Regions from separate parts of the Delftia sp. WSY_16 genome, predicted to be linked through region 1. Evidence: riboswitches for the same ligand, from Rfam matches in the RefSeq annotation. Region 1 holds a riboswitch; the other holds the start of a gene.
The links. A riboswitch is a leader RNA that binds a small molecule or an ion and turns the genes downstream of it on or off. The one in region 1 is predicted to bind glycine.
Positions count from the first base shown of each region.

Region 2: it holds a riboswitch for glycine, as region 1 does, so the genes downstream of both, ACF8O7_RS17400 (D-amino acid dehydrogenase) here and gcvT (glycine cleavage system aminomethyltransferase GcvT) in region 1, are expected to answer to the same signal.

Region 1 is NZ_JBICKS010000040.1:943,244-958,357, reverse strand. Features, by position in the region: gene gcvP (aminomethyl-transferring glycine dehydrogenase) at 86-2,977, opposite strand; gene gcvH (glycine cleavage system protein GcvH) at 3,049-3,423, opposite strand; gene gcvT (glycine cleavage system aminomethyltransferase GcvT) at 3,559-4,725, opposite strand; glycine riboswitch at 4,751-4,869, opposite strand; glycine riboswitch at 4,885-4,996, opposite strand; gene ACF8O7_RS24040 (fatty acid--CoA ligase) at 5,166-6,770, shown strand; gene ACF8O7_RS24035 (LysR family transcriptional regulator) at 6,786-7,715, opposite strand; gene ACF8O7_RS24030 (DMT family transporter) at 7,814-8,305, shown strand; gene ACF8O7_RS24025 (sensor histidine kinase) at 8,357-10,003, opposite strand; gene ACF8O7_RS24020 (Lrp/AsnC family transcriptional regulator) at 10,462-10,917, shown strand; gene ACF8O7_RS24015 (helix-turn-helix domain-containing protein) at 10,923-11,690, shown strand; gene ACF8O7_RS24010 (VOC family protein) at 11,776-12,132, shown strand; gene ACF8O7_RS24005 (amino acid permease) at 12,183-13,664, opposite strand; gene ACF8O7_RS24000 (LysR family transcriptional regulator) at 13,922-14,812, opposite strand; gene ACF8O7_RS23995 (MFS transporter) at 14,904-15,114, shown strand, end outside.
Region 2 is NZ_JBICKS010000032.1:27,583-42,696, forward strand. Features, by position in the region: gene recB (exodeoxyribonuclease V subunit beta) at 1-820, shown strand, start outside; gene recD (exodeoxyribonuclease V subunit alpha) at 817-2,967, shown strand; gene ACF8O7_RS17375 (glutathione S-transferase family protein) at 2,984-3,646, opposite strand; gene ACF8O7_RS17380 (hypothetical protein) at 3,763-4,122, shown strand; gene ACF8O7_RS17385 (copper chaperone PCu(A)C) at 4,219-4,746, shown strand; gene ACF8O7_RS17390 (PhaM family polyhydroxyalkanoate granule multifunctional regulatory protein) at 4,889-5,821, shown strand; gene ACF8O7_RS17395 (FIST N-terminal domain-containing protein) at 5,903-7,138, shown strand; gene ACF8O7_RS17400 (D-amino acid dehydrogenase) at 7,180-8,511, opposite strand; glycine riboswitch at 8,605-8,715, opposite strand; partial or broken gene ACF8O7_RS17405 (invasin domain 3-containing protein) at 9,104-15,114, shown strand, end outside.

The DNA of each region.
Region 1 (15,114 bases):
ATGGACCGGGGCCCGGCGCGGGCAGGGCCGCAGTGTACGCGCGCCGGCCGGGGCGCCACAAGCGCCCCTTTGGGTGGCAGGTGCTTCAGCTCAGGTAAGCGTCGACCGGGATGCAGCTGCAGTAGAGGTTGCGGTCGCCGTAGACGTTGTCCACCCGGCCCACGGGACACCAGTACTTGGACTGGCGCAGGGCAGCCACGGGGTAGGCGGCGGCCTCGCGGCTGTACGGGTGGGTCCATTCCGAAGCCAGCAGGGTCTCGGCCGTGTGCGGCGCGTTCTTGAGCGGGTTGTCGTCCTGGGGCAGGCGGCCCTGCTCGATGGCGCGGATTTCCTCGCGGATGGCGATCATGGCGTCCACGAAGCGGTCCAGCTCGTACAGGCTTTCGCTTTCGGTGGGCTCCACCATCAGCGTGTTGGGCACGGGGAAGGACAGCGTGGGCGCATGGAAGCCGTAGTCGATCAGGCGCTTGGCCACGTCCTCGGCCATGACGCCCGTGCTTTCCTTGAACGGGCGCAGGTCCAGGATGCACTCGTGCGCCACATGGCCGTGCTCGCCCGCGTACAGCGTGGGGTAGTGGTCGCGCAGCCGGGCGCTGATGTAGTTGGCGCTGAGGATGGCGGTCTCGGTGGCCAGGGTCAGGCCCTGGGCGCCCATCATGCGGATGTACATCCAGCTGATGGGCAGCACGGCCGCATTGCCCAGCGGCGCGGCACTGATCGCGCCCGTGCCGCCCGCAAGGCCCGTGGTGGCATGGCCGGGCAGGAAGGGCACGAGATCCTCGACCACGCAGACGGGGCCCACGCCCGGGCCGCCGCCGCCGTGCGGGATGCAGAAGGTCTTGTGCAGGTTCAGGTGGCTGACATCGCCGCCGAAGCTGCCCGGCGCGGCCAGGCCCACCAGGGCGTTCATGTTGGCGCCGTCCACGTAGACGCGGCCGCCGTGGTCATGCACCAGCTTGCACAGCTCCTTGACCTGGGTCTCGAACACGCCGTGCGTGCTGGGGTAGGTGATCATGATGCAGGCCAGGTTGGCACTGTGCTGCTCACACTTGGCCGCCAGGTCCGCCATGTCGACGTTGCCGTTGGCGTCGCAGGCGGTGACCACCACCTGCATGCCCACCATCTGCGCGCTGGCGGGGTTGGTGCCGTGGGCGCTGCTGGGAATCAGGCAGACGTTGCGGTGCGACTGGCGCCGGCTCGCATGCCAGCCCTTGATGGCCAGCAGGCCCGCGTACTCGCCCTGGCTGCCGGCATTGGGCTGCAGGCTGATGCCGGCGTAGCCCGTGGCCTGGCACAGCCAGTCGCGCAGCTGCTTGTCCAGTTCCGCATAGCCCTGCTGCTGGTCGGCCGGGGCAAAGGGGTGCACCTGGGCGAATTCGGGCCAGGTGATGGGAATCATCTCGCTGGTGGCGTTGAGCTTCATGGTGCAGGAGCCCAGCGGGATCATGCTGCGGTCCAGCGCCAGGTCCTTGTCCGACAGCTGGCGGATGTAGCGCAGCATGGCGGTCTCGGAGCGGTGGGTGTTGAACACCGGGTGCGTGAGGAAGGCGCTGCTGCGGCGCAGGCCGTCGGGAATCAGCGGCTCCGCGCCCTTTTCGAAGGCGGTGAAGCTGGGCAGGGCCTGGCCGTCCCGGGCGAAGATCTTCCACAGCAGCTCGACATCGGCGCGCGTGGTGGTCTCGTCCAGCGAGATGCACAGGTATTCCTTGAAGTACACGCGCAGGTTGGCGCCCAGGGACACGGCACGCTCCACGATGGCCTGGGTGGCCGCGCCCGTGTGCAGGCTCAGCGTGTCGAAGCTGGGCACCTCGCGCAGCGGCGCGCCCAGCTCGGCCAGGCCGCGCGCCAGGATGGCCGTGTACGAGGCCACGCGGCGGGCGATGCGCTCCAGGCCCTCGGGGCCGTGATAGACGGCGTACATGCTGGCCACCACGGCGGGCAGCACCTGGGCCGTGCAAATGTTGGAGGTGGCCTTTTCGCGGCGGATGTGCTGCTCGCGCGTCTGCAGTGCCAGGCGGTAGGCGGGCTTGCCGTGCACGTCCACGCTCACGCCGACCAGGCGGCCGGGCAGGGAGCGCTTGAACTCGTCGCGGCAGGCCATGAAGGCGGCGTGCGGGCCGCCGGCGCCCATGGGCATGCCAAAGCGCTGGGTGGTGCCCACCACGATGTCGGCACCCCATTCGCCGGGCGGCGTGATCAGGGTCAGCGCCAGCAGGTCGGTGGCCACGATGAAGGCGGCCTGCTTTGCATGGGCCTTGTCCACGTCGGCGCGCAGATCGTCGATGCGGCCGCTGGTGGCAGGGTACTGGGCCAGCACGGCGAAGTAGTCGCCCTCCATCAGCTGGTTCCATTCCTCCAGCGAGTTGGCCAGCAGCACCTCGATGCCCAGCGGCGCAGCGCGCGTCTGGATGACTTCGATGGTCTGGGGGTGGGCATCGCCGGCCACCACGAAACGGTTGCTCTTGCTTTTGACGGAGCGCTTGGCCAGCGTCATGGCCTCGGCGGCCGCCGTGGCCTCGTCCAGCATGGAGGCGTTGGCAATCGGCATGGCCGTCAGGTCGCAGACCATGGTCTGGAAGTTGACCAGGGCCTCCATGCGGCCTTGCGAGATCTCGGCCTGGTAGGGCGTGTAGGCCGTGTACCAGGCGGGGTTCTCCAGAATGTTGCGCAGGATGACGCCGGGCGTGTGCGTGCCGTAGTAGCCCTGGCCGATGAAGCTTTTGAGCAGCTGGTTGCGGCCTGCCAGCGCCTTGAGTTCGGCCAGCGCCTGGGCCTCGGTGGCCGCTGGCGGCAGCGCCATGGGCTGGTGGCGCCGGATGGAGGGCGGGACGATGGCGTCGATCAGCGCATCGCGCGATGCCGCGCCGATGGCGCTGAGCATGTGGGCCTCGTCTTCGGGCGCGATGCCGATATGGCGGGCCACGAATTCGGTGGCGTTCTCGAGGGCGGCAAGGGGCTGGGTGGAGGACATCAGCATGGAGGGACCTGTCTCAAAAGCTGAAAAGCGCCAGGGCGGGCCCTGGCGCCCGTCCTGGCCGGAAAGTGGCGTCAGTTGCTCTGGGCAAAGGCCGTGTAGGCGGCTTCGTCGAGCAGCGCGGCCAGCTGGCCTGCGTCGCTGAGCTTGACCTTGAAGAACCAGCCTTCGCCCAGCGGGTCGCTGTTGGCCAGGGAGGGGTCGTCGCGCAGGGCCTCGTTGACTTCGACGATCTCGCCGCTGACGGGCATGTAGACATCGGCGGCGGCCTTGACGGACTCGACCACGCCGGCCACATCGCCCTGGTTGAAGCTGGTGCCCACGGCGGGCAGGTCGACGAACACCACGTCGCCCAGCGCGTCCTGCGCGTGGAGGGTGATGCCGACGATGGCCGCGTCAGGGTTGGCGGCGTTGATCCACTCGTGGTCCTTGGAATACTGGATGCTCATGGCTTGCTCCGATAGAAACTGAAAAGAAACCTGTGAAAGGCGGTTTGAGAAAGGTCAGTGCGCACTGTAGCGGCATGCGATGGCAGGAAAAACGAATCCGCCGAACTCGATCCACGCCAAGCGCGCAGGCTGTCCTCAACCGCGGTGATAGCGGGGCGCCACGAAGGGCGTGGCCTGCACCTGCATGGGCACGGCCTTGCCGCGCACCATGGCCTGCAGCGTGGTGCCGATGGCGGCGCTGCCCGGCTCCACATAGGCCAGTGCCACGGGCTGGTTCAGCGTGGGCGACAGCAGGCCGCTGGTGACCTGGCCGACCTTGCGGCCGCCGGCATCCAGCAGTTCCGTGCCTTCGCGCACGGGCACGCGCTCCAGGGCCACCAGGCCCACGCGCTTGCGCGTGAGCAGCTCGGGCGATTGCAGCTGGGCCAGCACGGTGGCCGCGCCGGGAAAGCCGCCTTCGCGCTCGCCACCTGCGCGGCGGACCTTCTGCACGGCCCAGTTCAGGGCGGCCTCGGCCGGGGTGGTGGTCGTGTCCAGATCGTTGCCGTACAGGCACAGGCCGGCTTCCAGGCGCAGCGAATTGCGCGCGCCCAGGCCCACGGGCCTGACTTCGGGCTGGGCCAGCAGGGCACGGGCAAAGGCCTCGGCGTGGCTGGCGGGCAAGGAGATCTCGAAGCCGTCCTCGCCGGTATAGCCGCTGCGCGTGATGTACAGCTCGGCCCCCTCCCAGTCGAAGTGGCCGCCTGTCATGAACACCAGGCCGGCCGTGTCGGGCAGCAGGCGCTCCATGGCGGCTGCGGCCTGCGGGCCCTGCAGCGCCAGCAGGCCCCGGTCGAACTGGGGCTCGATTTCACAGCGCTGGCCGATGCGGGCCTGGATGTGCGCCAGGTCTTCGTGCTTGCAGGCGCCGTTGACGATCAGGAACAGGTCGTCCTCGCGGCGCACGAACATCAGGTCGTCCAGAATGCCGCCCGCCTCATTGAGCAGCAGGCCGTAGCGCTGGCGGTGTTCGCCCAGGCCCAGCACGTCCATGGGCATCAGCGACTCCAGCGCGGCCCCGGCGTCGGCACCGCGCAGGCTGATCTGGCCCATGTGCGAGACATCGAACAGGCCTGCCGCCTCGCGGGTGTGCAGGTGCTCGGCCATCAGCCCCTGCGGGTATTGCACGGGCATGGAGTAGCCGGCAAACGGCACCATGCGCGCGCCCAGTTCCTGGTGCAGGTCGAACAGCGGGGTCCTGAGCAGATCGGTGGTGGAGGCAGCGGACAAGGAGGGCTCTCTTTCAGGCAAGGAACAAGGCATAACGCCATCCCGGTCCTCCGGGATGTGCTGCCCTGCTGTCCGCTTTACCTGAGAGATTCACCCGCACCTTCCATGCGTGGGGCTTGCTCCTTCGGTGGATGGGGCACACCGCCGTGCCCTGCATCTCTCTCCAGCTAGGAACGCCTGCGGCCGTGGCGGCAGGCGGTGCCAGTCCTTTTGCCTGAGCGTTCGGGGCGAACCCTGCGCCTTCGGCGGTGCCGCTGCCTGCGACCGTTGCGGCCGGGCGGGCACTCTCTCCTGACCGGCGCATTCTAGCTGCGGCCAGCGTCCGCGCGGCTTCGGGATTTCCGCGGGCCGGCTGCAACTCCATGCGCTTGCCTGCATGGATGCATTTGCAAATTGCATAACTGTCTAAAAAATCTCCTACATTGAGGTGCATCGATATATGAAATCTCGTGAGCGAGAAGGAAGAAGCGCACATGCAGCAGACGCTGGGAGACACATTGGCCTGGCCGGCACGTTACCTGCCGAACAAGGAAGCCCTGGTCGCGTGGGAGGGCGGCGAGCGCCGCGCCTGGACCTACGCCCAGCTCGATGCCGAAGTCAACCGCCACGCCCACGGCCTGGCCGAGCTGGGCATAGGCCATGGCGACGTGGTCGCGGCCTTTCTCTACAACACGCCGGCCTTTGTTTTCACCATGCTGGCGGCCGCGCGCCTGGGCGCCATCTTCAACCCCATCAACTACCGGCTGGCGGCGCAGGAGCTGGCCTTCATCCTCAAGGACGGCGCAGCGCGCGCCCTGGTCTTCGAGCACGAGGGCGGCGAGGTGGCCGCACGCGCCCAGGCCCTGCTCAAGGCCGAAGGCGGCGGCACTGGCGCAGGCATCGAGCACTGGATCTTTGCCGACGATGCCCCGGCCGACCCGCTGCCGGTCTGGGCCACGCAGCGCCTGTCCGCCCTGGCCAGGGGCCGCAGCAGCGCGCCGCCCCAGGCCCATGTGCGCGAGAGCGACCCCTGCATCCTCATGTACACCAGCGGCACCACGGGCCGGCCCAAGGGCGTGCTGCATACGCACCGCAGCAAGCTGGCGCACAACGCCCTCATGCACCAGACCATGCAGTTCACGCGCGACGACGTGGGCCTGGCCATGGCGCCGCTCAACCACACGGCCGAGCTGCACACCAGCTTTCTGCCGCGCCTGCAGGCCGGCGCCACCCAGGTGCTGCTGCGCCGCTTCGACGTGGCCGAGGCCTGGCGCCTGATCCGCGAAGAGCGCGTGAGCTTCTTCTTCGCGGCGCCCACCATGATCACCATGCTGCTGGCCGACCCCATCGCCTCGCCTGAGCAGGCGCCCGCGCTGAGGCTGGTGGAGTACGGCGGCGCCTCCATGGCGCCGCACCTGATCCGCGAATGGACGCGCAAGGTCGGCAGCGATCTGGTCCAGGTCTACGGCACCACCGAAATGGGGCCCTGCATGTCCGTCCTGCTGCCGCGAGAGCAACTCTCGCACGCGGGCTCGGCCGGGCTGCCCTCCATGGGCCATGACCTCATCGTGGCCCGCTTGCGCGAAGACAACGCCCCCACCGACCCGGCCGAGGCCTGCCTGCCCGGCGAGGTGGGCGAAATCCTCGTGCGCGGCCCCTGCATGATGGCCGGCTACCTCAACCGCCCCGACGCCAACACCCGCGCCCTGGCGCACGGCTGGTACCACACGGGCGACCTGGGCCACATCGACGACGACGGCTATCTCTGGATCCGCGACCGCATCGACTACATGATCAATTCGGGTGCCGAGAACGTCTATCCGCGTGAGGTGGAAGACGCGCTGGTCGAACACGCCGATGTGCTCGAGGTCGCCGTCATCGGCGAGGCCGACGAGCGCTGGGGCCAGATCGTCGCCGCCCACGTGGTTGCCAAGCCGGGCGCCACACCCACGGCCGAGGCGCTGGACGCCTTCCTGGTCCACGGCGACCGCCTGGCTGCCTACAAGCGCCCGCGCCGCTACCACTTCCGCGAGGCCCTGCCCAAGACGGCCAGCGGGAAGATACAGAAGCAGTTGCTGAGGGTGGTGGTGGCAGCCTGAGGCTGCGGCCTGCACTTACTTCTGTGTTTGCCCCTGCGCAGTACAGCACTGCGCCATCGAGTTGCGCAGCCACCGATGCATGGCATCCCCCTGCTTGCGCACATGCCAGGCCTGCTGGTAGGCGAACCGGGGCAGCTCCAGCGGAGGAGTGAAGCGGCGCAGCGTTTTGTGGCGGCGCAGGTCGCCAATGGCGCGGCTGCCCACGGTCAGCACGAGGTCGGTGCCTGCCAGCACCTCCAGCGCCGCGCTCCAGTGGGGCAGGGCCAGCACCACGCGGCGGCTCAGGCCTTGGGCGGCCAGCGCCCGTTCGATCTCCTCGCTGGCGTCGGGCCGCATGGCCAGCATGACGTGCGGGCGCTGCAGCCAGTCCTGCAGTGACAGCCCGCCGCGTGCCGGCAGCACGGCCTGGTCGGCCACGCTCACGAACTGTTCCTGGAACAGATCCTGCACCTCGATGCCCTCGGGCAGGTCGGGTACGTCGGGGAAGGGCCCCAGGGCCAGGTCCAGTTCGCCATCGGCCAGCTGGGCCAGCATCACCTCGCGCGTGGACTGGCTGATGGCCAGGTCCAGCCCGGGTGCGTGCTGGCGCAGATGCCGCATCAGCGGCGGGAGCACGATGCGCGATGCGTAGTCCGACAGCGCCAGCCGCAGCCGTCCGCGTGCGTGGGCCGGGTCGAACTCCGCCTGTGCCAGCAAGCCGTTGAGGCTGCCCAGCGCATCCGCCAGCGGTTGCACCAGGCCTTGTGCGCGTGCCGTCAGCGCCATGCGGCCGCCGCGCCGCACCAGCAACGGGTCGCCCAGATGTTCGCGCAGCTGCGCCAGCGAATGGCTCATGGCCGGCTGGCTCTTGTGCAGACGCAGGGCCGCACGCGTCACATGTTTTTCGGCCAGCAGGGCGTGCAGGGCCAGCAGCAGGTTGAGGTCGATCCGGCGCAGTTCATCCATGCCATGAATATAGACCGTGCACACAAACAATTTCCATCAACATGCTGGATGCGAGAGCATGCAGGCATCGATTGACAGAAGAAGAAAGGTCTTGCCGCATGACAGGTAAAAGCACATTCACCGCCCTTGCTCCCGTGGCCCTGGCGCTGCTGGCGGGGGCCATCCTGCCATTCCAGGCCGCCAGCAATGCCCTGGTGGGCCGTCTGCTGGGCCACCCGCTGTGGGGCGCGCTGGTCTCGCTGGCCGTGAGCGTCATGGTCGTGGTGCCTGCACTGTGGGTGCTGCGCGCGCCCGCTCCGGCCATGGCCCAGGCGGCAGCGGGGCCATGGTGGCTATGGATAGGCGGCGTGCTGGGTGCCATCTATGTGGCCAGTGCGGCGGCCGTTACACCCAAGCTGGGCGCAGGCGGCTTCCTGGTTTGCGTGGTGGCGGGGCAGATCGTGGTCTCGGTGCTGGTGGACCACTTCGGCCTGATGGGCCTGGGCGCACGGCCGGTCAATGCGACGCGCCTGGCCGGCGTGGCCTTGATCCTGGGTGGCGTGCTGCTGGTGGTGCAGGGCGGGACGGCCCGTGCAGCGGCGGCCCCATGAGCGCCACGAGCACGCACTGCTTCAGGGGCAAAGGCCCCGGCCTTGCCCGCGTCAGGCGGGCATGCCCGGCGGCACGGCGGCCGGCCTTGCCGCTGGCGGACATTCCTGGCAGGCATCTGCCGTGCCGGGCGGGAGCCGGCCCAGCCGGATGACAAAGCAGGCCCCGCCTCCGGCAGCCGGCTGGAAGAACGCGTCGCCTGCGTGCAGCCTGGCGATGCGCCTGACCACGGACAGGCCCAGGCCATGCCCGTTGACATGCCGGGTGGCGCTTGCGCGTTCATAGGGCTCGAAAACCTGTCCTGCCGCTTCGGGCGCAAGGCCCGGTCCCTGGTCGCTGACGGAAATCAGCAGGTCACCGGACGCATCGCAGCGGGCGGCCAGGGTGATGTCGCCCGCCTTGGCATATTTGATGGCGTTGCCGACAAGGTTGGAGATGGCGATGCGCACCAGGACAGGGTCGCATTGCCATTGCTGCGGGCCGTGTTCCAGATCCAGTTTCAGGCGATGCCGCCGGGACCAGCCGACGAGCTCTGCAGACTCCTCCAGGAGTTCATCCAATGGCGTCTGCTCCAGTTGCAGCCGGAACGCGCCCGCGTCCAGCCGGTCGTTGATCAGGCAGGTGTCCACCAGGGTCATCAGCCGGCGCGAGGCCCTGCGTATCTGGGACGCCTGCTCGATGAGGGAGTCCGCGTCCGTCGTCGGGAACGTCTGCAGCTCGGTCGCGGCGCCGTCCACGATGGTGAGCGGGGTGCGGAACTCGTGGTTGATCATGTTGAAGAACTGGCGCTGTTCCAGCCGCATCTCCCGCTCGCTGTGCAAGGCCGTCTGCAGGGCCTGCTGGGCCGTTTGCAGCTGTGCGGTGCGCTGCAGGACCTTGGACTCCAGCTCGCGCTCGGCCGCCTGGGCGCGTGACAGGGCCTGCATCCGCTCACTGCGCAGGGCGCGCTCCGCCACCCGCGTGCGGTTGGTCACCGCCATTCCCAGCAGGATGGCCTCGGAAACACGCCCGGCAAACCACAGCATCTGGGCCGATGGCAGCGCGACATCGGGCAGCAGGCCCTGGGTTCTCAGCAGGTTCAGGATGCCCAGGGCGGATGGCACGGCAAACGCCAGCGCGCCCGGCAGGTATTGCCACTGCCTTCGAACCACCAGCAGGTACAGCACGAAGACCGCACCGAACGATGTGGACACCAGGGCCGTGAACACCACGGCACGCGAGATCTGCGCATAGCCACCCAACAGTGCCATGCCCAGTGCGATGGCATTCAGCCAGGCCACCACGCTGAAGAGGTGCGCAGCCCAGATCCAATGGCGGCGGAACTCGAACAATTGGCTGAAAAACACCGTCGCCACCACACAGAAGCTGCAGTAGGCGATGGACAGCGCATGCTGGGGCTGGTCGGCGCCGGGCAGCCACAGGCCTTCGGGCCGGTAACGGAAAGCAGCGTAGGCAAAACCGGCTGCCAGGAGCGCGGCGCAAAGAATGTAGAGCCTTTCCCTGAGCCAGCACCACAGGATCAGGCTCATCAGCGTGATGGCCAGGGCCGAGCCCATGTACGCGTAAAGCAGCATGGCGGCCGGCGCCATGCTCCTGCCGGGAAAGACCGCGATGCCCTGGGCTGCCTGGGGGTTGGGCAGCCAGCGGGTGAGCAGTGCCAGAAGCGCTGCGGCTGCCAGGGCTTGCGCCAGCCATCGCATTGCAGAATCCGTTGGCCAGTGCCTCCGGCGGCCTTCGGTGGGATTGTCTTGGGTGTGGATCAAGGGGCCGATTGGTTGATGTGGCGAGCGCCCATGCATGCCCGACGTCAGGGTCAGTGCATGGGCGTGCACGTTTGCGGGAGGCATTGTGCACCGGCCGCCGTTGCGGGAAAGCGCTGCCGGGTGTCTGCGGATGCCTGCCGGGTGCCCCAATGCAACAGGCCGCCCCACTGCGGATAAGCGGGGCGGCCTGTAACGGGTTCCTGAGGGGATCACGCATCCGGGCGCTGGCGGTAGTCGGCGGGGCTGGGTGAATGGTTTTGCTGCGCCGGTAAGCGTGCTCCCATGCAGACAAGTGTGCGCGTTTGGCCTCAGAAAATGCTGCTTTATTTCTTCAAAACAGGCGTTGCTACAGAAAATTATTCTGCACCTGCCTGTTTTGCAGTAGATTGCCGGCCATGGACATCCTCGACAGAAAGATTCTTTCCGCCCTGCAGGCCAACGCGCGCGCCAGCCTGCAGGAAATCGGCGCGGCCGTGGGCCTGAGCGCCTCGCCCTGCTGGGCACGCATCAAGAAGCTGGAAGAGGCGGGGGTGATCGAGGGCTATACCGTGCGCCTGAACCCGCTGGCGCTGGGCCTGGGCGATACGGTGCTGGTGCAGGTCACGCTGGACAGCCATTCGGACAACACGCTGGAGAAATTCGGCGAGATGCTGGCGACCATTCCCGAGGTGGTGGAGGCGCACTTGGTCTCGGGCGAGTACGACTACCTGCTGCGCGTCGTCGTCAAGGACACGCGCGACTACGAGCGCCTGCTGCGCGAGAAGCTCTACAAGATCAAGGGCATTCGCCACAGCCAGTCCAGCTTTGTGCTGCGCACGCTGAAGAAGGCGGACCTGCCGCTGGGGGTCTGAAGTCCATGCCCTCTGGCCAGGCGCCGCCGCCCGCTCCCTACCGCGAACACTCCCCGCCGCCCGCCCTGCAGCCGCACTTCCAGTGCCTGTGGAGCAGCATCGTGGCCCCGGACTATGCCGGCGGTTTTCTCGTGGTGCCCGATGGCTGCGTGGACATCGTCTGCAAAGGCGGGCGGCTGCTGGCCGTGGGGCCTGACAGGGTGGCTGCGCGGCCCGCGCTCGTGCCGGGGTCCGAGGTATGGGGGGCGCGCTTCGGCCCCGGTGCGGCCAGCGCCTGGCTGGGCCTGCCCATGGACGAGATCGTGGGGCAGGCGGTGGAACTGGGCGATCTGCTGGGGCCGCGCGCGCGGGAGTGGTTGCATCGCATCAACGATGCGCAGCCGGGCGCAGGGCAGGCCGTGTTCATCCATGGACTGGTGCAAATGGGCCGCGACGCCCCGGAGCCCGACCGGCAGGCCATGGAGCTGTTCAATGTGGCGGCTGCAGACGGGCGGGACGAATCCGGTGTGCTGGCCGCGATGCGCGCGCAGCTGGACATGTCCGAGCGCAGCCTGCGCCGCCTGTGCCACGCGCAGTTTGGCTACGGCCCCAAGACGCTGGAGCGCGTGCTGCGCTTTCAGCGCCTGCTGGCCCTGGCACGGTCTGACCGGCAGGCAGGTCTTGCGGCCCTGGCGGCGGAGGCCGGCTATGCGGACCAGGCGCATCTGTCGCGCGAGGTGAGGGCGCTGTGCGGCATCACGCCCCGCGCTGCCCTGCAGCAACTGCTGGATTGAGCGGCCCGGCTGGCCGTTTTGTTCAAGATGCCCTGCCCCTGCGTGGCCGATGATGGCGGCCTACCGACATTCAATGGAGCATCACATGGGCATCAGGGGCAACAACCACCAGATCGACAACATCGAATTCAACGTGGCCGACATCGCACGCAGCAAGGCGTTCTACGGCGAGGCCTTCGGCTGGACCTTCACAGACTACGGGCCGAGCTACACCGAGTTCAGCGACGGCCGGCTGACGGGCGGCTTCACCACGGGCGAGGAGGTGCGGCCCGGCGGCCCGCTGGTCATCCTCTACGCCGACGATCTGGCCGAGGCGCAGCGCCGCGTGCAGGCGGCCGGTGCCGTGATCAGCCGCGCGGTGTTCGCGTTCCCGGGTGGCCGCAGGTTCCACTTCACCGATCCGGACGGCTACGAGCTGGCCGTGTGGTCGGCCGATGCCTGAAAGACGACAGCCCGCATCTGCGGGCTGTTTTCATGGGGACTGGGAGGGCGTCAGTCGACGTTGGAGCCCAGCTGCATGTCCTTGTACTTCACGATGTGCGTGCCCTTGACCAGGCGGTAGCCGCCCCAGATCAGCAGGAACAACGGCAGGCCGATATAGGTGGCGACCACGCCGGTCCAGTCGATGCGGTCGGCCATGAAGGCCTCGTAGTTCTGGCCCAGCGTGATCACCATGCACAGCACGAAGGCGAAGATGGGGCCGAACGGGAACCACGATGCACGGTAGGGCAGCCGGTTCAGGTCCAGGCCCTGGGCCTCGTAGCCCTTGCGGAAGCGGTAGTGGCTGATGGCGATGCCCAGCCAGGCGATGAAGCCCGTCATGCCCGACAGATTCAGCAGCCAGATGTAGACCAGCTGGGGGCTGAAGATGTTGGTCAGAAAGCACAGAGCAGCCACGACCGTGGTGGCCAGCAGGGCCATCGTGGGCACGCCGCGCTTGTTGACGTACGAGAACATGCGCGGCGCCATGCGCTGGCAGGCCAGCGTGTAGAGCATGCGCGTGGAGGCGTACATGCCCGAGTTGCCGGCCGACAGCACCGAGGTCAGCACCACGGCGTTCATCACGGCGGCGGCCGACAGCAGGCCCGCGCGCTCGAAGACCAGGGTGAAGGGGCTCACGCTGATGTCGCCCAGGTCGTTCTTGAGCAGTTGCGGATCGGTGTAGGGGATCAGCAGGCTGATGACCAGGATGGCCAGGACGTAGAACAGCAAAATGCGCCAGAACACCTGGCGCACGGCGCGGGGCACGTTCTTGGCGGGGTTCTCGGATTCGCCAGCGGCAATGCCGATCAGCTCCGTGCCCTGGAAGGAAAAGCCCACGATCATGGCCACGCCGATCAGCGCCGAGAAACCGCCTGCAAAGGGCGCATCGCCCTGGCTCCACAGGGCAAAGTTGCCCCAGATGCCTTCAGGCGCGCCGCCCCGCACGATGCCCAGGATCATGAGCACGCCCACGCCGATGAAGAGGATGACGGTGGTCACCTTGATGGCGGCGAACCAGTACTCGGCCTCGCCGAAGCCTTTGACCGAGATGGCGTTGAGGCCGAACATGATGGCCAGGAACAGGGCGCTCCACAGCATGCCGTTGCCGTCGGGGAACCAGTAGGCCATGACCAGCTGGGCGGCCACCAGGTCCACGGCAATGGTGACGGCCCAGTTGTACCAGTAGTTCCAGCCCAGCGCGAAGCCGAAGCCTTCGTCCACGTAGCGCGCGCCGTAGGTGGCGAACGAGCCCGAGACGGGCAGGTTCGCGGCCATTTCGCCGAGGCTGGTCATGAGGAAGTAGACCATCAGGCCCACGATCATGTAGGCCAGCAGGGCGCCGCCGGGGCCGGCCTGCGAGATGGTGGCGCCCGAGGCAACGAAGAGGCCGGTGCCGATGGAGCCGCCGATGGCGATCATGGACAGATGCCGCGCCTTGAGTTCGCGCCTGAGTGCGGTGGGAGCGGCGTTCTTGGAGTTGTCTGCTGCCATGGATGTGTCGATGGTTGGATCAGATCCCGCGTGGCCGCTGGCCGGCGCGGGGGCAGGAATGCAAAACAGGTGAAAACAAAAGAGCCGCGCTGTCGCGGCCCCATCAAGGTGCATGCACCACGAAAAGGCGTGATTGTCCGAGAACGCAGCCATCGTGGAAAGGCAGCAGTTTAATCTCCCTTCACCCGCATAAGCCGATCTGAATCAGCACCCACTGTGTGTGCGGCGCCACGCCAGCTCGGCTGGCCGCTGCCGCCTCACCACTGTGTCTGCGCCAGCAGCAGTTGTGCCAGTGCCTTGATGCGCGGCGAAGCCTGGCGCGTGCGCGGGTAGACCAGGGACAGCTCGCGGGTGCGGCCTTCGTGCTGGGGCAGCAGCCGCACCAGCCTGCCCGCCTGCAGGTGCTCGCGCACCGCGAACTCCATGACCTGGGCCACGCCCAGGCCGCCCAGCGAGCCTTCCACCAGCGGATCGCCGCTGTCGAAGGTCACGGTCTGCGGCGCCGGCCAGTCCAGCATCTCGCCGTTGCCCGCCAGGAACTGCCAGGGCACGCGCCGGCCCAGGTAGTGGTTGTAGACGGCCATGCAGCTGTGCTGTGCCAGCTCCTGCAGCGTCTGCGGCGTGCCGCGCGCCGCCAGGTAGGCGGGCGAGGCCACGGTCACCCAGCGCAGCGGCGGCAGGGCGCGGGCGATCATGCGGCTGTCTGCCAGCGGGCCGATGCGCACGGCCGCGTCAAAGCCTTCTTCCACCATGTCCACCATGCGGTCGGTGAAGCTGGTGTCGATCTGCAATTGCGGATGCTCGCGCAGCAACTGCCCCAGCAGCGGCACCAGCACGATGCGGCCCAGCATGGACGGCGCCGTCATGCGCAGCACGCCGCTGGGCGCGCAGCGCCGGTCGCTGACCAGCTGGCGCGCCTCCTCCAGCCCGGCGATCAGCGGGGCGCAGCGGTCCACCAGCGCGCAGCCGTCTGGCGTGAGCGACACGCTGCGCGTATTGCGGTGCAGCAGCCGCGTGCCCAGGTCTTTCTCCAGCTGCGCCACGGCGCGCGATATGCGGGACTGGCTGGTGCCCAGCAGGCTTGCCGCCTGGGTGAAGCTGCGGCTTTCGGCCACCTTGATGAGCAATTGAACGGCGTTGAGGTCCATGGCGATGGCAAGTTTGATTGATTCGATTTTGCATAAGAAAAATGAATATCTGATGTTTATCTTCAGAAATGCATTAATTAGGATCGCTCCCATGCTTGTGAACGACTCCCCCGCTGGCGCCCTGCGCCACCCGCGCGCCGCGCTGGCGCTGCTGTCCCTGTCCCAGTTGCTGATTGCGCTGGATGCCACCATCGTCTTCGTCGCGCTCGACGCCATGGGCCAGCAGCTGCAGATGGATGCGCACCACCTGCAATGGGTGGTCAGTGCCTACAGCGTGGCCTTTGGCGGCTGCCTGCTGCTGG
Region 2 (15,114 bases), on a different contig from region 1:
GCCATCGCCGGAACTGGCGGACATCGCCGGCCTGGCGGGCCTGCAGCCCCTGCAGGATGGACCGGCCGGCGGGCCTGCGGTCTGGCACCGCTTTCTGCGCGGCCCCGTGGTCGGCAACTTCGTGCACGACCAGCTGGAATGGCTGGGCGGCGAAGACTTTGCCCTGCCCGTGGACGGCCAGGGTGCGCTCGCTGATCGCCTGGTGCGCCGCTGCGAGCGCGCGGGCCGGGGCGAGCAGGCGCGCGACCTGCTGGCCTGGCTCACGGCCGTGGTCCACCAGCCGCTGGCGCCGCTCGATGTCACGCTGGCCACGCTGGGCCCGCAACTGTCCGAGATGGAGTTCTGGCTGCCCGCGCGCCAGCTGCCGGCCGAGCGCATCGACCAGCTGTGCCGGCGCTTCATCTTGCCGGGGCAGGAGCGGCCCGCGCTGCCCCAGCGCTCGCTGCACGGCATGCTCATGGGCTTTGCCGACCTGGTGTTCTGCCACGAGGGCCGCTACTGGGTGCTTGACTACAAGAGCAACCACCTGGGCCCGGACGGCGCCGCCTACGGCCAGGAGGCCTTGGCCCGCGCCATGCTCCACCACCGCTACGACGTGCAGGCCGCCCTCTACCTGCTGGCCCTGCACCGGCTGCTGCGCAGCCGGCTGGGCACGGCCTACGAGCCGCAGCGCCAACTGGGCGGTGCGCTGTACTACTTTCTGCGCGGCATCGATGGCCCGGCCGGTGGCATGCATGCCATGGCGCCCGAGCTGCCCTTGCTTGATGCGCTCGATGAACTGCTCGGTCCCGGCCGCGCCAACGCGGAGGAACTGCCATGAGCCCGCGCCCCCGTTCGCGCACCATCGATACGGCCACGCTGGACCTGTTCGATGAACGGCCGGGCGGCGAACCGCCGGGCGACGACTCGCCGGGCGCCGTGCCGCCAGACACCAATGAAGTGCTGGCCCTGCTGCGCCGCTGGGCCGACGCGGGCCTGCTGCGCCGGCTGGATGCGGCGCTGGCTTCCTTCGTCGCCGGGCAGGATGCACAGGCCGGGCCCGCCTTGCTGGTGGCCGCCGCGCTGCTGGCGCAGATGGAGGGGCGCGGCCACAGCTGCCTGCCCCTGGCGCCGCTGGCCGGCCACCCCAACGACGTGCTGGCCTGGCCGGCCGATGCGCTGCCCGCGCAGCAGGCCCTGTGGCAGATGCTGCCTGCGCGCCTGTCCGGCTGGGTTGCGGCGCTGAGCGCCAGCCCCGTGGTGCGCGTGGTGCACGGGGAGCAGGTAGATGGACAGGATGGCAGCGAGGACCTCGGCCAGCCCCTGGTGCTGGCCGGCGCAGACGGCCCCGCGCCGCTGCTGTACCTGCGCCGCTACTGGGACTACGAACGCGCCGTGGCCGCCCACGTCATCCAGCGCACGGCGGCGCAGGCCGTGGCCGGCCAGCCGCTGGACGAAGCCCTGGCCCGCCACTGGCTGGACCGCCTGTTCCCGCCTGCGGCGGACGGTGGCGCCGTGGACTGGCAGAAGCTGGCCTGCGCGCTGGCGCTGCGCGGCCGGCTGTCGGTGATCACGGGCGGCCCCGGCACCGGCAAGACCTATACCGCCGCACGGCTGCTGGCCCTGCTGTTTGCCACGGCGCCCGATGCCGGCCAGTTGCGCGTGGCCCTGGCCGCCCCCACGGGCAAGGCGGCTGCGCGGCTGAAGCAATCGATCGACGGGGCCTTGCTGCAATTGCAGGGCAGCATGGGCGGCGAGATCGACCTGGCGGGCCTGGTGCAGCGCATGGGTGCGGCGCGCACCCTGCACTCCATGCTGGGCGCGCGGCCCGATACGCGGCACTGGGGATTCCATGCAGGGCGGCAGCTGGACGTGGACGTGCTCATCGTCGATGAGGCCTCCATGGTCCACCTGGAGATGATGGCGGCGCTGCTGGAGGCACTGCCGGCCGGCGCCCGCCTGGTGCTGCTGGGCGACAAGGACCAACTGGCTTCGGTGGAGGCGGGCGCCGTGCTGGGCGACCTGTGCCGCGATGCCCAGGCCGGGCGCTACCTGCCCGACACGCTGGACTACGCACTGCGCGTGGCGGGCCAGCGGCTGCCGCCGCAGTTCGCGGCGCCCGACGGCGATCGTGCGCCAGCGCTGGCGCAGCACACCGTCATGCTGCGCGAGAGCCGGCGCTTCGGCGGCCCCATCGGCCAGCTGGCACACGCCGTGAATGCCGGTGAGGCGGTGAAGGCCCAGGCCCTGCTCGATGCCGGCACGCAAGCCGGCGCAGGTTCCGAGCTGTGGGAACGCCATGGCGGCGGCGTGCACGCCGTGACCGAACTGGCCGTGCACGGGCGCGGCGGTCTTGCCAGCTATGCCCTCTATGCCCAGGCGCTGCAGGGCCGGCCGGATGCGGCCGGCGCCGACGAGGCAGCGCACCGCGCCTGGGTGGTCGCTGTGCTGCAGGCCTTCGAGCGCTTCCGGCTGCTGTGCGCCGTGCGCGAGGGCGATTGGGGCGTGTCCGGCCTCAACCGCGCGGTGGAGCAGGCCCTGGATGCGCAGGGCGTGATCCGCCGAGGCGGCGAATGGTATGCGGGCCGTCCCGTCATGGTCACGCGCAACGACGCGCAGCTGGGCGTGTTCAACGGCGACATCGGCATTGCGCTGCCGGGAGCGCACCAGGGGCAGCCAGGGCAGCTGCTGCGCGTCTACTTCCTGCAGGGCGACGAATTGCGCTCGGTCGGCGTCAGCCGCATGGCCCATGTGGAGACCGCCTTCGCCATGACGGTGCACAAAAGCCAGGGCTCGGAGTTCGAGCACACCGCCCTGGTGCTGCCCTCGCGCGGCGGCAGCGTGCTGGGGCGCGAGCTGGTCTACACCGGCATCACGCGCGCCCGCCAGGCCTTCTCGCTGTTCTCCGAGGTGCCGGGCCTGGTGGCCTCGGCCGTTGGCAGCCCCACGCAGCGCGCCAGCGGGCTGCTGCGCTGGCTGCAGGAGTGAGTGAAGGCCCCGCGCCTCAGGCCGGGGTCTTGTCGCTGGCGTAGCGGGCCATCATCAGCGCCGTATTGGTCTTGCGGTCGGCATTGACCTGCTGCACCGTGGGCCGCTCGGCCATGCGTGCCAGGTACTCGCGCACGGGCAGGTCGGCCAGAACGTCGCGGCCGCCAACGATCTTGCTGGCCGCGCTGACCAGGGGCAGGTGGACGATGGCGCAGCAGTCGGCCAGCGTGAAGCTGTCGCCCGCCACAAAGGGTGAGAAACGCGCAAGTTTGGCGAAGGCCGCCACGTTCTTGTCGAGCTGGGCCAGCGTGCGCTCCCGGGTGGAGTCGCTGACCTGGCCGCCGAAGAAGGCCTGCGGGTAGAGGATGCGCGCCACCAGCTCCAGGTGCAGGTCCAGGTACACGCACAGCTCGCGCACCTTGGCGGCCTCGAAGGCGTCGGCCGGCAGCAGGGCCGGCGAGGGCGACAGCGTCTCCACGTACTCGACCATGGCGGCCGACTCGCACAGACCCCGGCCGTCGTCGATGCGCAGGTAGGGCACCTTGCCCAGCGGAGAAAGCGCCATGTCGGTCTCTCCCAGCCAGGCCAGTTCCTCGTTGAAGGGCAGCTGCTTTTCCAGCAGGGCCAGCTTGACCTTGTTGTAGTAGTTGCTGGCCGCGAATCCGCACAGGGTGAGCATGGGTGTCTCCTAGGGTGTTGGTGAGGGCTGGGGGATGCGCCTGCGATGGTAGGGGCGGGCAGGGCCTGGCGGGGTCACGGACATGACGTCCTGGGGCAGACCCCTAGAATGACGCCATGCCGCTTCGCCTGCCCTCCACCTTGGCTGCCTGCGCCCGCTGGGCGCTGGGCCTGTGGCTGTGCGTGGCGCTGGCATCGGCGTTTGCGCCGCTGGCGCGCGCCTCGGGCTGGGAGCGCCTGTGCTCGGCCGCTGGCGAATCGGTCTGGGTGCCCTCGCCGGCCGGTCAGGACGATGCCCTTGCCGGCAGCCACGGCATCGACTGCCCGCTGTGCCTGCCCCCGCTGGCGCCGCCGCCCGCCCGGTGCAGTGCGGCCCCGGCACCGCTGGTGGCAGATGCGCAGCCACGGGCGCACCCGGCCTCCGTCCACAGCGTGGCCATGCCGGCCCTGCCCCAGGCCCGCGCCCCGCCCCGGTGACTCCCGGATTCACTCCCGCTTCCTTCGCTTGGCCAACCCTTTTTGCAAGGCACGAAGACCGTGCCGCAATGCATTGAAATTTCTGGAGAAACCGTGATGACACTGCGTCAATGGACCACCCCTTTCCTGATCGCCGCCTCCCTGTCCATGGGCCTGGCCCATGCCCATGCCGATGCGGCCCATGTCAAGGCCGACGCCGCCTGGGCGCGTGCCAGCGTGCCGGGCCAGCAGGCCACGGGCGCCTTCATGCGCCTGACGGCCGAGGAGCCGCTGCGCCTGGTGGGCGTGGAGTCGCCCGCCGCCGGCGTGGCCGAGGTGCATGAAATGAAGATGGAAGGCGATGTGATGCGCATGCGCGCCATCGACGGCCTGGACCTGCCCAAGGGCGTGGCCGTGGACCTGAAGCCCGGCGGCTACCACGTCATGCTGCAGCAGCTCAAGAGCCCGCTGCTCAAGGACAGTCAGGTACCCATCACCCTGGTGTTCAAGGACGCCAAGGGCGAGACCTCGCGCCTGAGCCTGCAGGTCCCCGTGCGCGCCATGGCGCCCGGCGCAGGTGCGGCATCGGCTGCGCAGGGCGGCGCGCATGGCGGACACGGCGGACATGCCGGCCACTCCCACTGAGCTTTTTGTCATCCACCGGGTTTGTGCGCAGCGGGCCGTGCATGACTTGCGATGGACTTGGCGTGTGCCTGGGTTAAGCTGAGCGCATGGCCGGTGTGCTTCACCGGCATGTTCTTCCAACCCAGTCCTAGCGAGTGCTGCCATGAGTGATGCGTCCTCCTTCGGTTTCGGCAAGTTCATCCCCGGTTTCGACTTCCTGCAGGGCCTGGCCCAGAGTGCAGGATCGGCCACCGCCCGGCCCCTGGGGCGCCTGCCCGAATGGGTGGCGCCCACGGTGAGCATCGAAGAGGTGGACAAGCGCATCACCGAACTCAAGGCCGTGCAGTTCTGGCTCGACCAGAACGGCAAGGCGCTGGCCGCCACCATCCAGGCCCTGGAAGTGCAGCGCATGACGCTGTCCACCTTGCAGGGCATGAACGTCAGCATGGGCGAGCTGGCGCAGGCCTTCCAGTTCCCTGCAGCCGCAACCGCCGCGGCCAAGGGCGCCGCCAGCGCGGGGCAGGGCGACCTTTCGGACTGGCCCATGTCCTCGGCCGCCAGCCGGGCGAGCAAGAAGGAAAAGCCGCAGCCCGAGCCCGCACAGGCCGCTGCCGCGCCGCCTGCAGCCCCCGAGGCGGCCAAGGCCGCCGACAGACCCGCAGCCGCGGAGACTGCGGCGCCCAAGGACGAGTCCGCCCAGGCCGCCGCCATGGGCCAGGCCATGCAGTGGTGGGGCGCGTTGACCCAGCAGTTCCAGCAGATCGCCGCCAAGGCCATGGCCGAGCCCATGGCCCCGGAGGCCGTGGCGGCCGCCCAGCGCGCCACCGGCATGGCCGGTGACCTGGCCAAGGCCACCATGGACCGCATGGCGGCACAGGCCAGCGCCTTTGCTGCGCAGGCGGGCAAGGCGGCGGCGGTCTCCCCTGCCAAGGCGCCGTCCGCAAAGCCGGCGGCCAAGGCTGCGGTGCAGGCCGAAGCCCCCAGGACCGCTGCCAAGGCTCCCGCCAAAGCGGCTGCCAGGAAAACCGCTGCAAAGGCTGGAGCCAAGGCGCCGGCCGCCAGCAAGCCGGCAGCCAAGAGCCGGCCGGCGCGTTGACCGATCGGGCCGGACCCATGGATGCGCAAGGCCCCAGCCACCCGCAAGCCGGGTGCTGGCGGGGCTAGAAAGAAGGTTGGTATGTCGTTGTTTCCTGTAGGCCATGCCAGCCATTCCGACTGGCGCGCCGCGGCCGACGCGGTGCTGCAGCAGCTGCGCTTGCAGATGGCCGGGCCCGGCCACGCGCAGCGGCCCCGTCTGGGACTGGTGTACCTGTCCCATGCGCATGCCGCCCACGCACGGCCGCTGCTGCAGCATCTGGCCAGGGCCCTGCCCCATGTGGCGGACTGGGCCGGCTGCTCGGCCGGCGGCGTTCTGGCCATGTCGCATGAGTACCTGTCAGGAACCGCGCTCGCGGTGATGCTGCTGGATGTACCGGCCGCCCACTACCGCCTGTATTCGGGCCTGGCGCCCCTGCATGCGCCTGGCGGCGAGGCCGGCTTCACCGCCCATTCGGCCCTGGTCCATGCCGCAGGCGGCCAGCCCGAGCTGGCCGAGCTGCTGTACGAGCTGTCCGAGCGCACCGAGTCCGGCCTGCTGTTCGGCGGCGTGGGCGATGACGGGGAAGATGGCGTGGAGGGCGTGCAGATCGCCTGCCGTACCGAGGATCTGCATGCGCAGCATGCGGACGCGCGCGGCATTTTTCGTGGCGGCTTTTCAGGCGTGGCCTTCGGTGCCGGCGTGCCCTGCATCACGGGCATGGCCCAGGGCTGCGTGCCGCTGGGCGAGGGGCTGGAGATCACCGAGGCGCGCGGCGCCCTGGTCACCGGGCTCGATGGCGATCCGGCCCTGCAGCGCCTGCTGCAGCTGCTGGGCGTGGAGCTGGAAGGCAGCGACTGGCAGCCCGCGCTGACCACGGTCCGCACCACGCTGGCGGCCATTGCGCCGCCGGGCCGGGGCCTGGCCCACGGCGTGCTGACCGAAGAGGCCCAGGTGCTGACCCTGGTTGGCCTGGACCCGCTGCGCCAGGGCGTGGCCCTGTCCTCGGCCGTGGAGGCCGGGCATTCGGTGATCTTCTGCCGCCGCCAGGCCCAGGTGGCGCGCCAGGAACTGCTGCAACTGGGCGCTGCGCTGCGCGATGCGGCGGAGCCCGAGGAGGCGGCGCCCGAAGGCGAGGCACAGCCCCGCATCCGTGGCGCCATCTACATCAGTTGCCGGGGCCGCGGCGGCGGCCTGTTCGGCGGCCCCGATGCCGAACTGCGCACCCTGCGCCACGCACTGGGCGATGTGCCATTGATCGGCTTCGTTGCCGAAGCCGAGATCATGGACGCCCGCCTGCACCGCTTCGCCGGGGTGTTGACGGTGTTCACTGCCTAGGCGTCGTACACGCCGTACACACGGTACACACCGTCTGCACCTCAGACCGCGCGCGGGCGAACCGTGCCTGCGCTGCGATCCGGGTCCATGGCTGCGGCTCCCAGAAAATCGAAATCCACGGCCGGCTGCCTGCCGCTGACCAGGTCGGCCAGCGCCATGCCGGAGCCGCAGGCATGGGTCCAGCCCAGCGTGCCGTGGCCGGTGTTCAGGAACAGGTTGGCGATGGGCGAGCGTCCGATCAGCGGCACATTGCTGGGCGTGGCGGGGCGCAGGCCGCTCCAGAACTGGGCGCGGCCGGTATCGCCGGCGCCGGGGAACAGCTGCTGCACGCGCCGCACGATGGCCTCGCAACGCACGGGGTCCAGGTTGCGGTCGTAGCCGTTGAACTCGGCCGTGCCCGCAATGCGCAGGCGGTCGCCTTGCGCGCCCGTGTAGCGCGAGAACACCAGCTTGAACTCGTCGTCCGTGAGGCTGACCTGGTAGGCCTTGGCGGGGTCCAGCACCGGCAGGGTCACGGAGTAGCCCTTGGCCGGGTAGATGGGCAGGTGCAGTCCCAGCGGCTGGGCCAGCAGCGGGCTGAACGAGCCCATGGCCAGCACATAGGCGTCGCCCTGGATGCGTTCGTAGCGGCCATCGGCATTGGTCACCTCCACATGGTCGATATGGCGGCTGGCGCCCGCACCCGTGGTGCGCAGCGCCATGACGTGGTGGCCGTGGCGGAACTGCACGCCCGTGGCGGCGGCGATGCGCGCCAGCTCGCGTGTGAAGAGGTTGGCGTCGCCTGATTCATCCTCGGCCGTATAGGTGGCGCCCGCTATCTGCCCGCGCACATGGGCCAGAGCCGGCTCCAGGCGCACGGCTTCGTCGGCATCGATCAGGCGGCGGTCGCAGCCCAGGGTCTGCATCTGCTCGGTGGGCTTGAGCGCGCCCTCGAACTCGCGGGCGTTCGTATAGAAGTGCAGGATGCCCTGCGTGCGCTGCTCGTACTGGATGCCGGTGTCGGCACGCAGCTGCTGCAGGGCCTCGCGGCTGTAGGTGCCCAGGCGAACGATCTGCTGGATGTTGTGGCGCGTGCGCGCGGGCGTGCAGTTGCGCAGGAAGGACAGGCCCCAGAGCCACTGGCGCATGTCGGCGCGCAGGCGGAAGAGCAGGGGGGCGTCCTGCCGGCCCAGCCAGCCCAGCAGCTTCAGCGGTGCGCCGGGGTTGGCCCAGGGCTCCGCGTGGCTGACCGAGATCTGCCCGCCGTTGGCGAAGCTGGTTTCGGCGCCGGGCGCGGCCTGGCGGTCGATGACGGTCACTTCATGACCGAGGGATTGCAGATAGTAGGCCGACGTGGTGCCGATCAGACCGGCTCCGAGAACGATGACGCGCATGACGATGCCCTTTCAAAGGCATGTGCCGGGTCACGCGAAAGCTGGCCGCTATGGTCTGGATAGCAGGCAGCCGGCGTCCGTCGTGACGCAGCTGCCGCTCCCCCTGTCCTTGGTACCTGAGAGATTCACCGCCGTCCATGGGAACGGGGCTTGCTCCTTCGGTGCGCCGCACATTGCGTGCGGCGGCTCTCCAGACGGCATGTTGTGTTTGCAGTACGGAACCTGAGCGTGTATGGGAGTTTGCGCCTTCGGTGAGGCTCGGCACCGTGGCGCCCGCCTGCTCTCCTGCAGGGGCGATTCTATGGGGCTTGCGCAGCCAGCTCCAGTCGTATTGGGGATACCACCAGTTACCTGTATGTGGTGTGGCTGATTCAGGGTATTCCCTAGATCGTTCAAGCGCCTCCCTCGTAGCGCTGGTACGAGTCTCTGGTTTCATGTAAAAAAACTATTGAAATAGAAAAAAACATGATTTAGCCTATCGATATGTGCAGTGGTTTGTCAGTGCATGTTCTGGTCGATTGGACCTGCATGGGTTAACCATGGGTTGTCTATATGTCTGATAGGCGACTTACCGTTGCACAGGTGCGGGTCCATGGAAACTGGTCCGTCACTGAAAAAATACAAGCACGGTGAATATGGTTTGTCGAGGGAGGAATGTTTTGCGTCGCAAACCCGACTGAAGGTGTGCCCGCTCAATGGGCAGTGGAGCAGCGCGCAAGCGTTGATGGAAATCCGCCTTTTTTTGATTGACGCGCAGGATCTGCGCGAAAAATTTTGCTTCCAAACTCACCGGCTGCAAGGTGAGTTGTGGGCTCGTGATTCAAATAGAACTATCCGAGGTACGGCGATGCAAATGCGCTGGGTACAACTGATGGCCATTGCCATTGGGAAAATCATTTTCCTGTCATATCTCCTTGAGAGAACGGGGAATATCATGCATGCTCTCAATCGCCTGCCTGGTTCGGCATTTTTTCGCAAGTGGCGTGCAGCGAAGTGCCTTTTCTCTTTGCTGCTGCTTTCATGCGCGGGTATCTCATCCACGGCACTGGCGGCGACCATCGTCTTCACGGTCACCGACAACAGCGACGCTCCCAATGCCAATGCAACGACACCAACCACCTGTGTCAGCACGCTGGGGGGCACCTTTGCTGGCGCATGTACGCTGCGAGCGGCCATTCAGGCAGCCAACTACACGCTGCAAACGCTGGATCCGAGTGCCGATGTTTCCATCGTCTTTGCGCCGACACTGACCACGTCGGTACGAACCATACAGAGCGGGACATCCAAGGATGCGGCGGGAAACCTCCATCCGTATGTCGACAATCAGACGGTTTACGTGCGCTGTGCCAATACATTCATCAGCGGAGCCCAGTCCGGCGCCGTGACGGGGGCCACCAATGCCTGTGGTCAAAGCCAGATGATCAGCGGCGGCGATACGGGCACCACCACTGGTGCCGGTGGTGCCTGGTACTGGCTCAAAGGCACCGTGCCAGCCGGCACGGGCTCGTTGACCATCGATTTCGGGGGAGTCATACAAGTCCAGAACTGGGCGGACTCCCCCTGGGAAACTTTTTATCTTGGTGGGAAGAACATCACGCTCACCAATTCGCCCAATATGACCTGTGGCGAAGCGGTATTCGTCGTTGGCTCCCCGGCGAACAATATCACCATTGATCGCGTCGGCCTGGTGAATGTGGCTCCAACCCCTGCTGGAGAGGGGACGCCGTTCAACTGCGAGCTGTACGCGGAGATTCATCAAGGCGCACAAAACGTATTCTTTACCAATAGCACGATCAATTCCGCGATATGGAATGGAAATTACGGCAATAACAAGGGCTCGGCCATTTCCGTTGCCGCAAGCAACGGTACAGGAGGCACGGTTTCCAACATTGTTGTCGATAATTTCACGGTAACGAATCTGCCCAACCCTATCGGGGGAATGCAGCTCGAGCAGTTCTTCCAGGTCATGTCGAACATGACCGTCAACGGATTGACGATCAAAGATTCGAATATCGCACTGAGCCCGACTGGTGGAAATGCGCCCAGGGCCGTGGTGTCGGTTGATGGAACGATCAACCTGGACAATGGAACTGGTCTTGCCGTGACGGGTAATACCTTCTCGCTGCCTATTGCCGCCTATACCACTTCATCGCCAATGCATGTGTCGGCACCAACGTTGAATACGGCAGCCTCAGGCACGACGCAGGTAGTGACGGTGACCGATAACAACTTCACTGGCGGCGGGGACGGGGTGAATATCGGTGGTACGGGTACGGCACCAGGATTGATTGGCAACAACAAGATGACAAGCCAGTCGAGAAGTGCCATTCGTGTCACTGCGCGTGATTTCTTCAAGATTTCTCAGAACACGCTGTTTTCCGTGCCTGTGGCTGCAAACTCAGGTATCAGCTTGCAGACGACGGCCAATGGACAAACCGGATGGACCCCGACCCTTGGCGTTGGCGCCAGTGACACCGCCGCCTGCACCTGGACATTCAATATCACGGCAAATGCCAATGCGAGCGAGCCGGCACCGTATACGGTGGAAGCCTTTTGGTCGCCGACCGGCGCGGGCGTCAACGATGCGCAGGTCTATCTGGGCTCAGGGACCATGGCCGGAGCCTCGGGAACGCTGACCGTTCCTTCGTATCTCAGCGGCCAGGTGCGAGTCACAGTGACGGACAGCAATTCCGGTGGAGCACAAACCTCGCAGCTTTCAACGGCGGCAAGCGTCACCGGTTTTCCCTGTGCCCTGAAATCCGGCGTTCTGGCGACGACCAACAATCAACCTGTCGGCAGCAGCGACTTGCTGGAGGTCTACATTGTTGATGGCCAAGGCAATGCCTGGACGGGGGGCAGTGACACCGTCACCTTCGCAGCGCCGCCTGCAGGTGTCACGTTCAATGGCGGCTCCGCCGCAGTCAGCTGCACGACCAACTCCAGCGGAAAGTGCGCGTCTCCCATCAATGCCAGCAGCAGTGTCGCCGGAACATTCACGACACCCGTGACCTTGTCGTCGTCAGTCGCTGGTGCCACGTTCTCCAATCTTCCATTGGGTGGAAGCCCGGTATCTGGCGCAGTGACCTATCAGCCTTCGCCGGTTGCTTACAGCTTCACCGGGCTGCCGGCCAGCACGACCGGTTCTGAAATCGCCGCGAGTCCGCCATCGATTGCGGCCAACGGCGTCTCCACCAGCACCTTGGCCGTGCAGTTGAAGGATGCTTTAGGCAACCTTGTCACCACCTGTACCGATACGGTGGCCTTCACCCTCAATGCGGGGACGCAAGGCGTTCCTGCCGTCAGCGTCACGGGCTGCAGTGCCGGCATGTACACGGGGACGGTGACATCGCCGGTGCTGGTCGGCAGCGGAACCTTCGGGTTCACCATCAACGGGTCTGCGGCTGTTGCCACCGCAACGATCTCCTATGCGGCCGCAACGCCGAGCACGAGTGCATCGACGATAGTCGCCACTCCGGCATCGATCGTGGCCAACGGCAGCTCCACCAGCGTGCTGCGCGTGCAACTGGTCGATGCCAGCAGCAATCCGATCAACACGTGCACGAACACGGTGGCGTTCACCCTGAACGGCGGAACGCAGGGAACGCCGAGTGTGGGCGCGGCCTCGTGTACTGCCGGCATCTATACGGGCACCGTCACATCGCCCACGGCGGTCGGCAGCGGGATCTTCGGATTCACCATCAACGGCTCTGCCGCAGTTGCTACGGCTTCAGTGAGCTACACGGCGGGTCCGCCAAGTACCAGCGCCTCGACCATCGTTGCGAGTCCGACCTCGATCATTGCCAATGGCACTGCAACCAGCACATTGACGGCGCAGCTCAAGGATGCGTCAGGCAATTCGATTTCGACCTGTGCCAACACGGTGGCCTTCACGCTGAACGGCGGAACACAGGGCTCGCCTGCGGTCGGCGCGGGGTCGTGCAGCGCAGGGGTGTACACGGCCACCGTCACGGCACCTACCGCAGTCGGCAGCGGCACCTTTGGCTTCACCATCAATGGCTCGGCCGCCACGGCTACGGCTGTGGTGAACTACACGGCCGGCCCGCCCAGCAATGGCGCGAATGGAAACCTGATCAGTGCCAGTCCGCTCAGCGTTGTCGCAGACAACACGGCCACGAGTTCGATCAGCGTGACCCTGCGCGATGCCAATGGCAATCCCGCCACGGATACGGCTGCGCACACGATTGTCTTCACCAAAACGGGCGTGGGCACGACCACGCCGGCCGCACCCACGTGCACGATCGCGGCCAACGCCAATCCGGCCACCTGCTCCGTGACGGTGAAATCGGCCACGGTCGGCACCGCAAGCTTCACGGCAACGGACAACGGAGAGGCCGTGAGCAATGGCAGTCCGGTATCGGTCAACTTCATTGCCGGGCCGCCCAGCAATACAGCCAGTGGCAATCTGCTCAGTGCCACACCGCTCTCGGTGATGGCCGACGGTACGAGCACCGGCACGGTGACCGTCGCACTGCAGGACGCCAATGGCAATGCAACCGTCGATACGGTTGCCCACACCATCGGCTTTGTCCATACCGGCGCCGGCACGCCTTCGGCAACTTCCTGCACGATTGCGGCCAATGCGAATCCAGCGCGCTGCTCCATCACGGTGACATCCACCGTCGCGGGTGCGGCGAGCTTCACAGCCACGGACAACAACGGCACCACCACCCAGAGCGTGGCCAATGGCAGTCCGGCCGTGATCAACTTCACGGCCAATGCCGCCGACCCCGCCAGGTCGGGGGTGCGTACCGTCAGCAGTCCGGCCACGGCCAATGGCTCGGCGACAGATGTGCTTGAAGCGTTTGTGGGAGATGTCAACGGCAATCCGGTGGCCGGAAGCGTTGTCACGTTCTCTCCCACCGCAAACATCACCTTCAGCGGTACCTGCACCACCAATGCGGCCGGTACCTGCCAGGTCACCGCCAGGACAACCGTCGCGGGCTCCTACGCTTCCGGCGCAAGCATCGCGAGCGGCGCATTGAGCGGCAGCGGCATCAGCGCCGGCGGCAATACGTACGGTGCGACGGCTGCCTATGTCTTTACGGCAGGTGCCGTCGATCCCGCCAATTCGACCATGTCGGTCGATGTGAACAACCAGGCAGCCGGCGGCGGCCAGGACGTCGTTTCCGTGGTCACCAAGGATGCGTTCGGCAATCCGGTCACCGGCGTTGCCGTGAACTTCAGCGTGACGCCTGCCGGAGCGGCACCTGCCACCGCCAGTTGCACGACCGCTGGTGCGGCGGCGACCTGCTCGGTGTCGTTCACCAGCGTGACCGCATCGACTTACTCGGCCGCCACCACGGTGGGTGCAACTGCCATCGGCAACAGCCCGCAATCGATGGCCTTTGTCGCCGGCAATGCCTCGGCAAGCAACTCGGGCCTGCGTGTCGTGAGCGACAACGCGGCGGCAAATGGCACGGCAACCGATGTGGTGGAAGCGTATGTGCGCGATGCCGGTGGCAATCCCAAGGGTGGCGAGGTCGTCACCTTTGCCGGTACTGCCGGCGTGAAGCTGAACGGTGGTGCGGCAGGTGCGTCAGCCACTTGCACCACTGGAACAAGTGGCGCAACTCTGGGCATCTGCTCGATCACTGCCACCAGCACAGCAAGTGGGACCTACAGCATCGCCACCAGCATTCCTGCAGGAACCCTGGGTGGCACGTTCACCGTGGGAGCAAACGCGTATTCGCCAAGCGCCGCACAAATTCATTTTGTGAGCGTGGTGAACCTCAGTGTCACCAAGGCCAACCCGGGCAGCTTGGCTGTGGGTACGCCCTTCAACTATGCGTTCTCCGTGTCCAATGCCGCCAGTGCCTTCGGTCCTGCCAACAGCGTGACCATCAAGGACCTGGTGCCGGCAGGCATCAGCATCACGGGCGTGCCGACTGGTGCAAACGTGGCCAGTGCGACCTGCACGCCCAATACCTTCCCGTTTGCGGGTAACGGCAGTTCCGTGCTGACGTGTACGGTGAGCTTCACCACACCGGTGGCGGCTGGCAGCAGCACCAGCTTCAACCTGCCAGCTGTGCCGACGGCGGTGGGTTCGAGCACGAACACGGCTTCCTATGATCCGTCCGGTGGTACCAGCCCGGTCAATCCGACGGCAGGTTGCACGACGGACTGCTCGTCGACGCCCGCCACCCCAGTCAACCCTGGTTCGCCCACGCTGACGGTCAGCAAGGCCAACCCCGGCAGCCTGGCTGTGGGGACTGCGTTCAACTACGCCTTCACGGTAGCGAATGCGGCTGGAGCGTTCGGTCCCGCCACCAGCGTGACCATCAAGGACCTGGTGCCTGCGGGTATCAGCATCACGGGCGTGCCGACCGGCGCAAACGTGGCCAGTGCAACCTGCACACCCAACGCCTTCCCGTTTGCGGGCAATGGCAGCGCCGTCCTGACGTGTACGGTGAACTTCACGACCTCGGTCGCAGCCGGTGGCAGCACCAGCTTCAACCTGCCGGCTGTTCCGACGGCTGTGGGTTCGAGCACCAACACGGCCTCCTACGATCCGTCGGGCGGCATCAGCCCGGTCAATCCGACGGCAGGGTGCACAACAGACTGCGCGTCGACACCCACCACTCC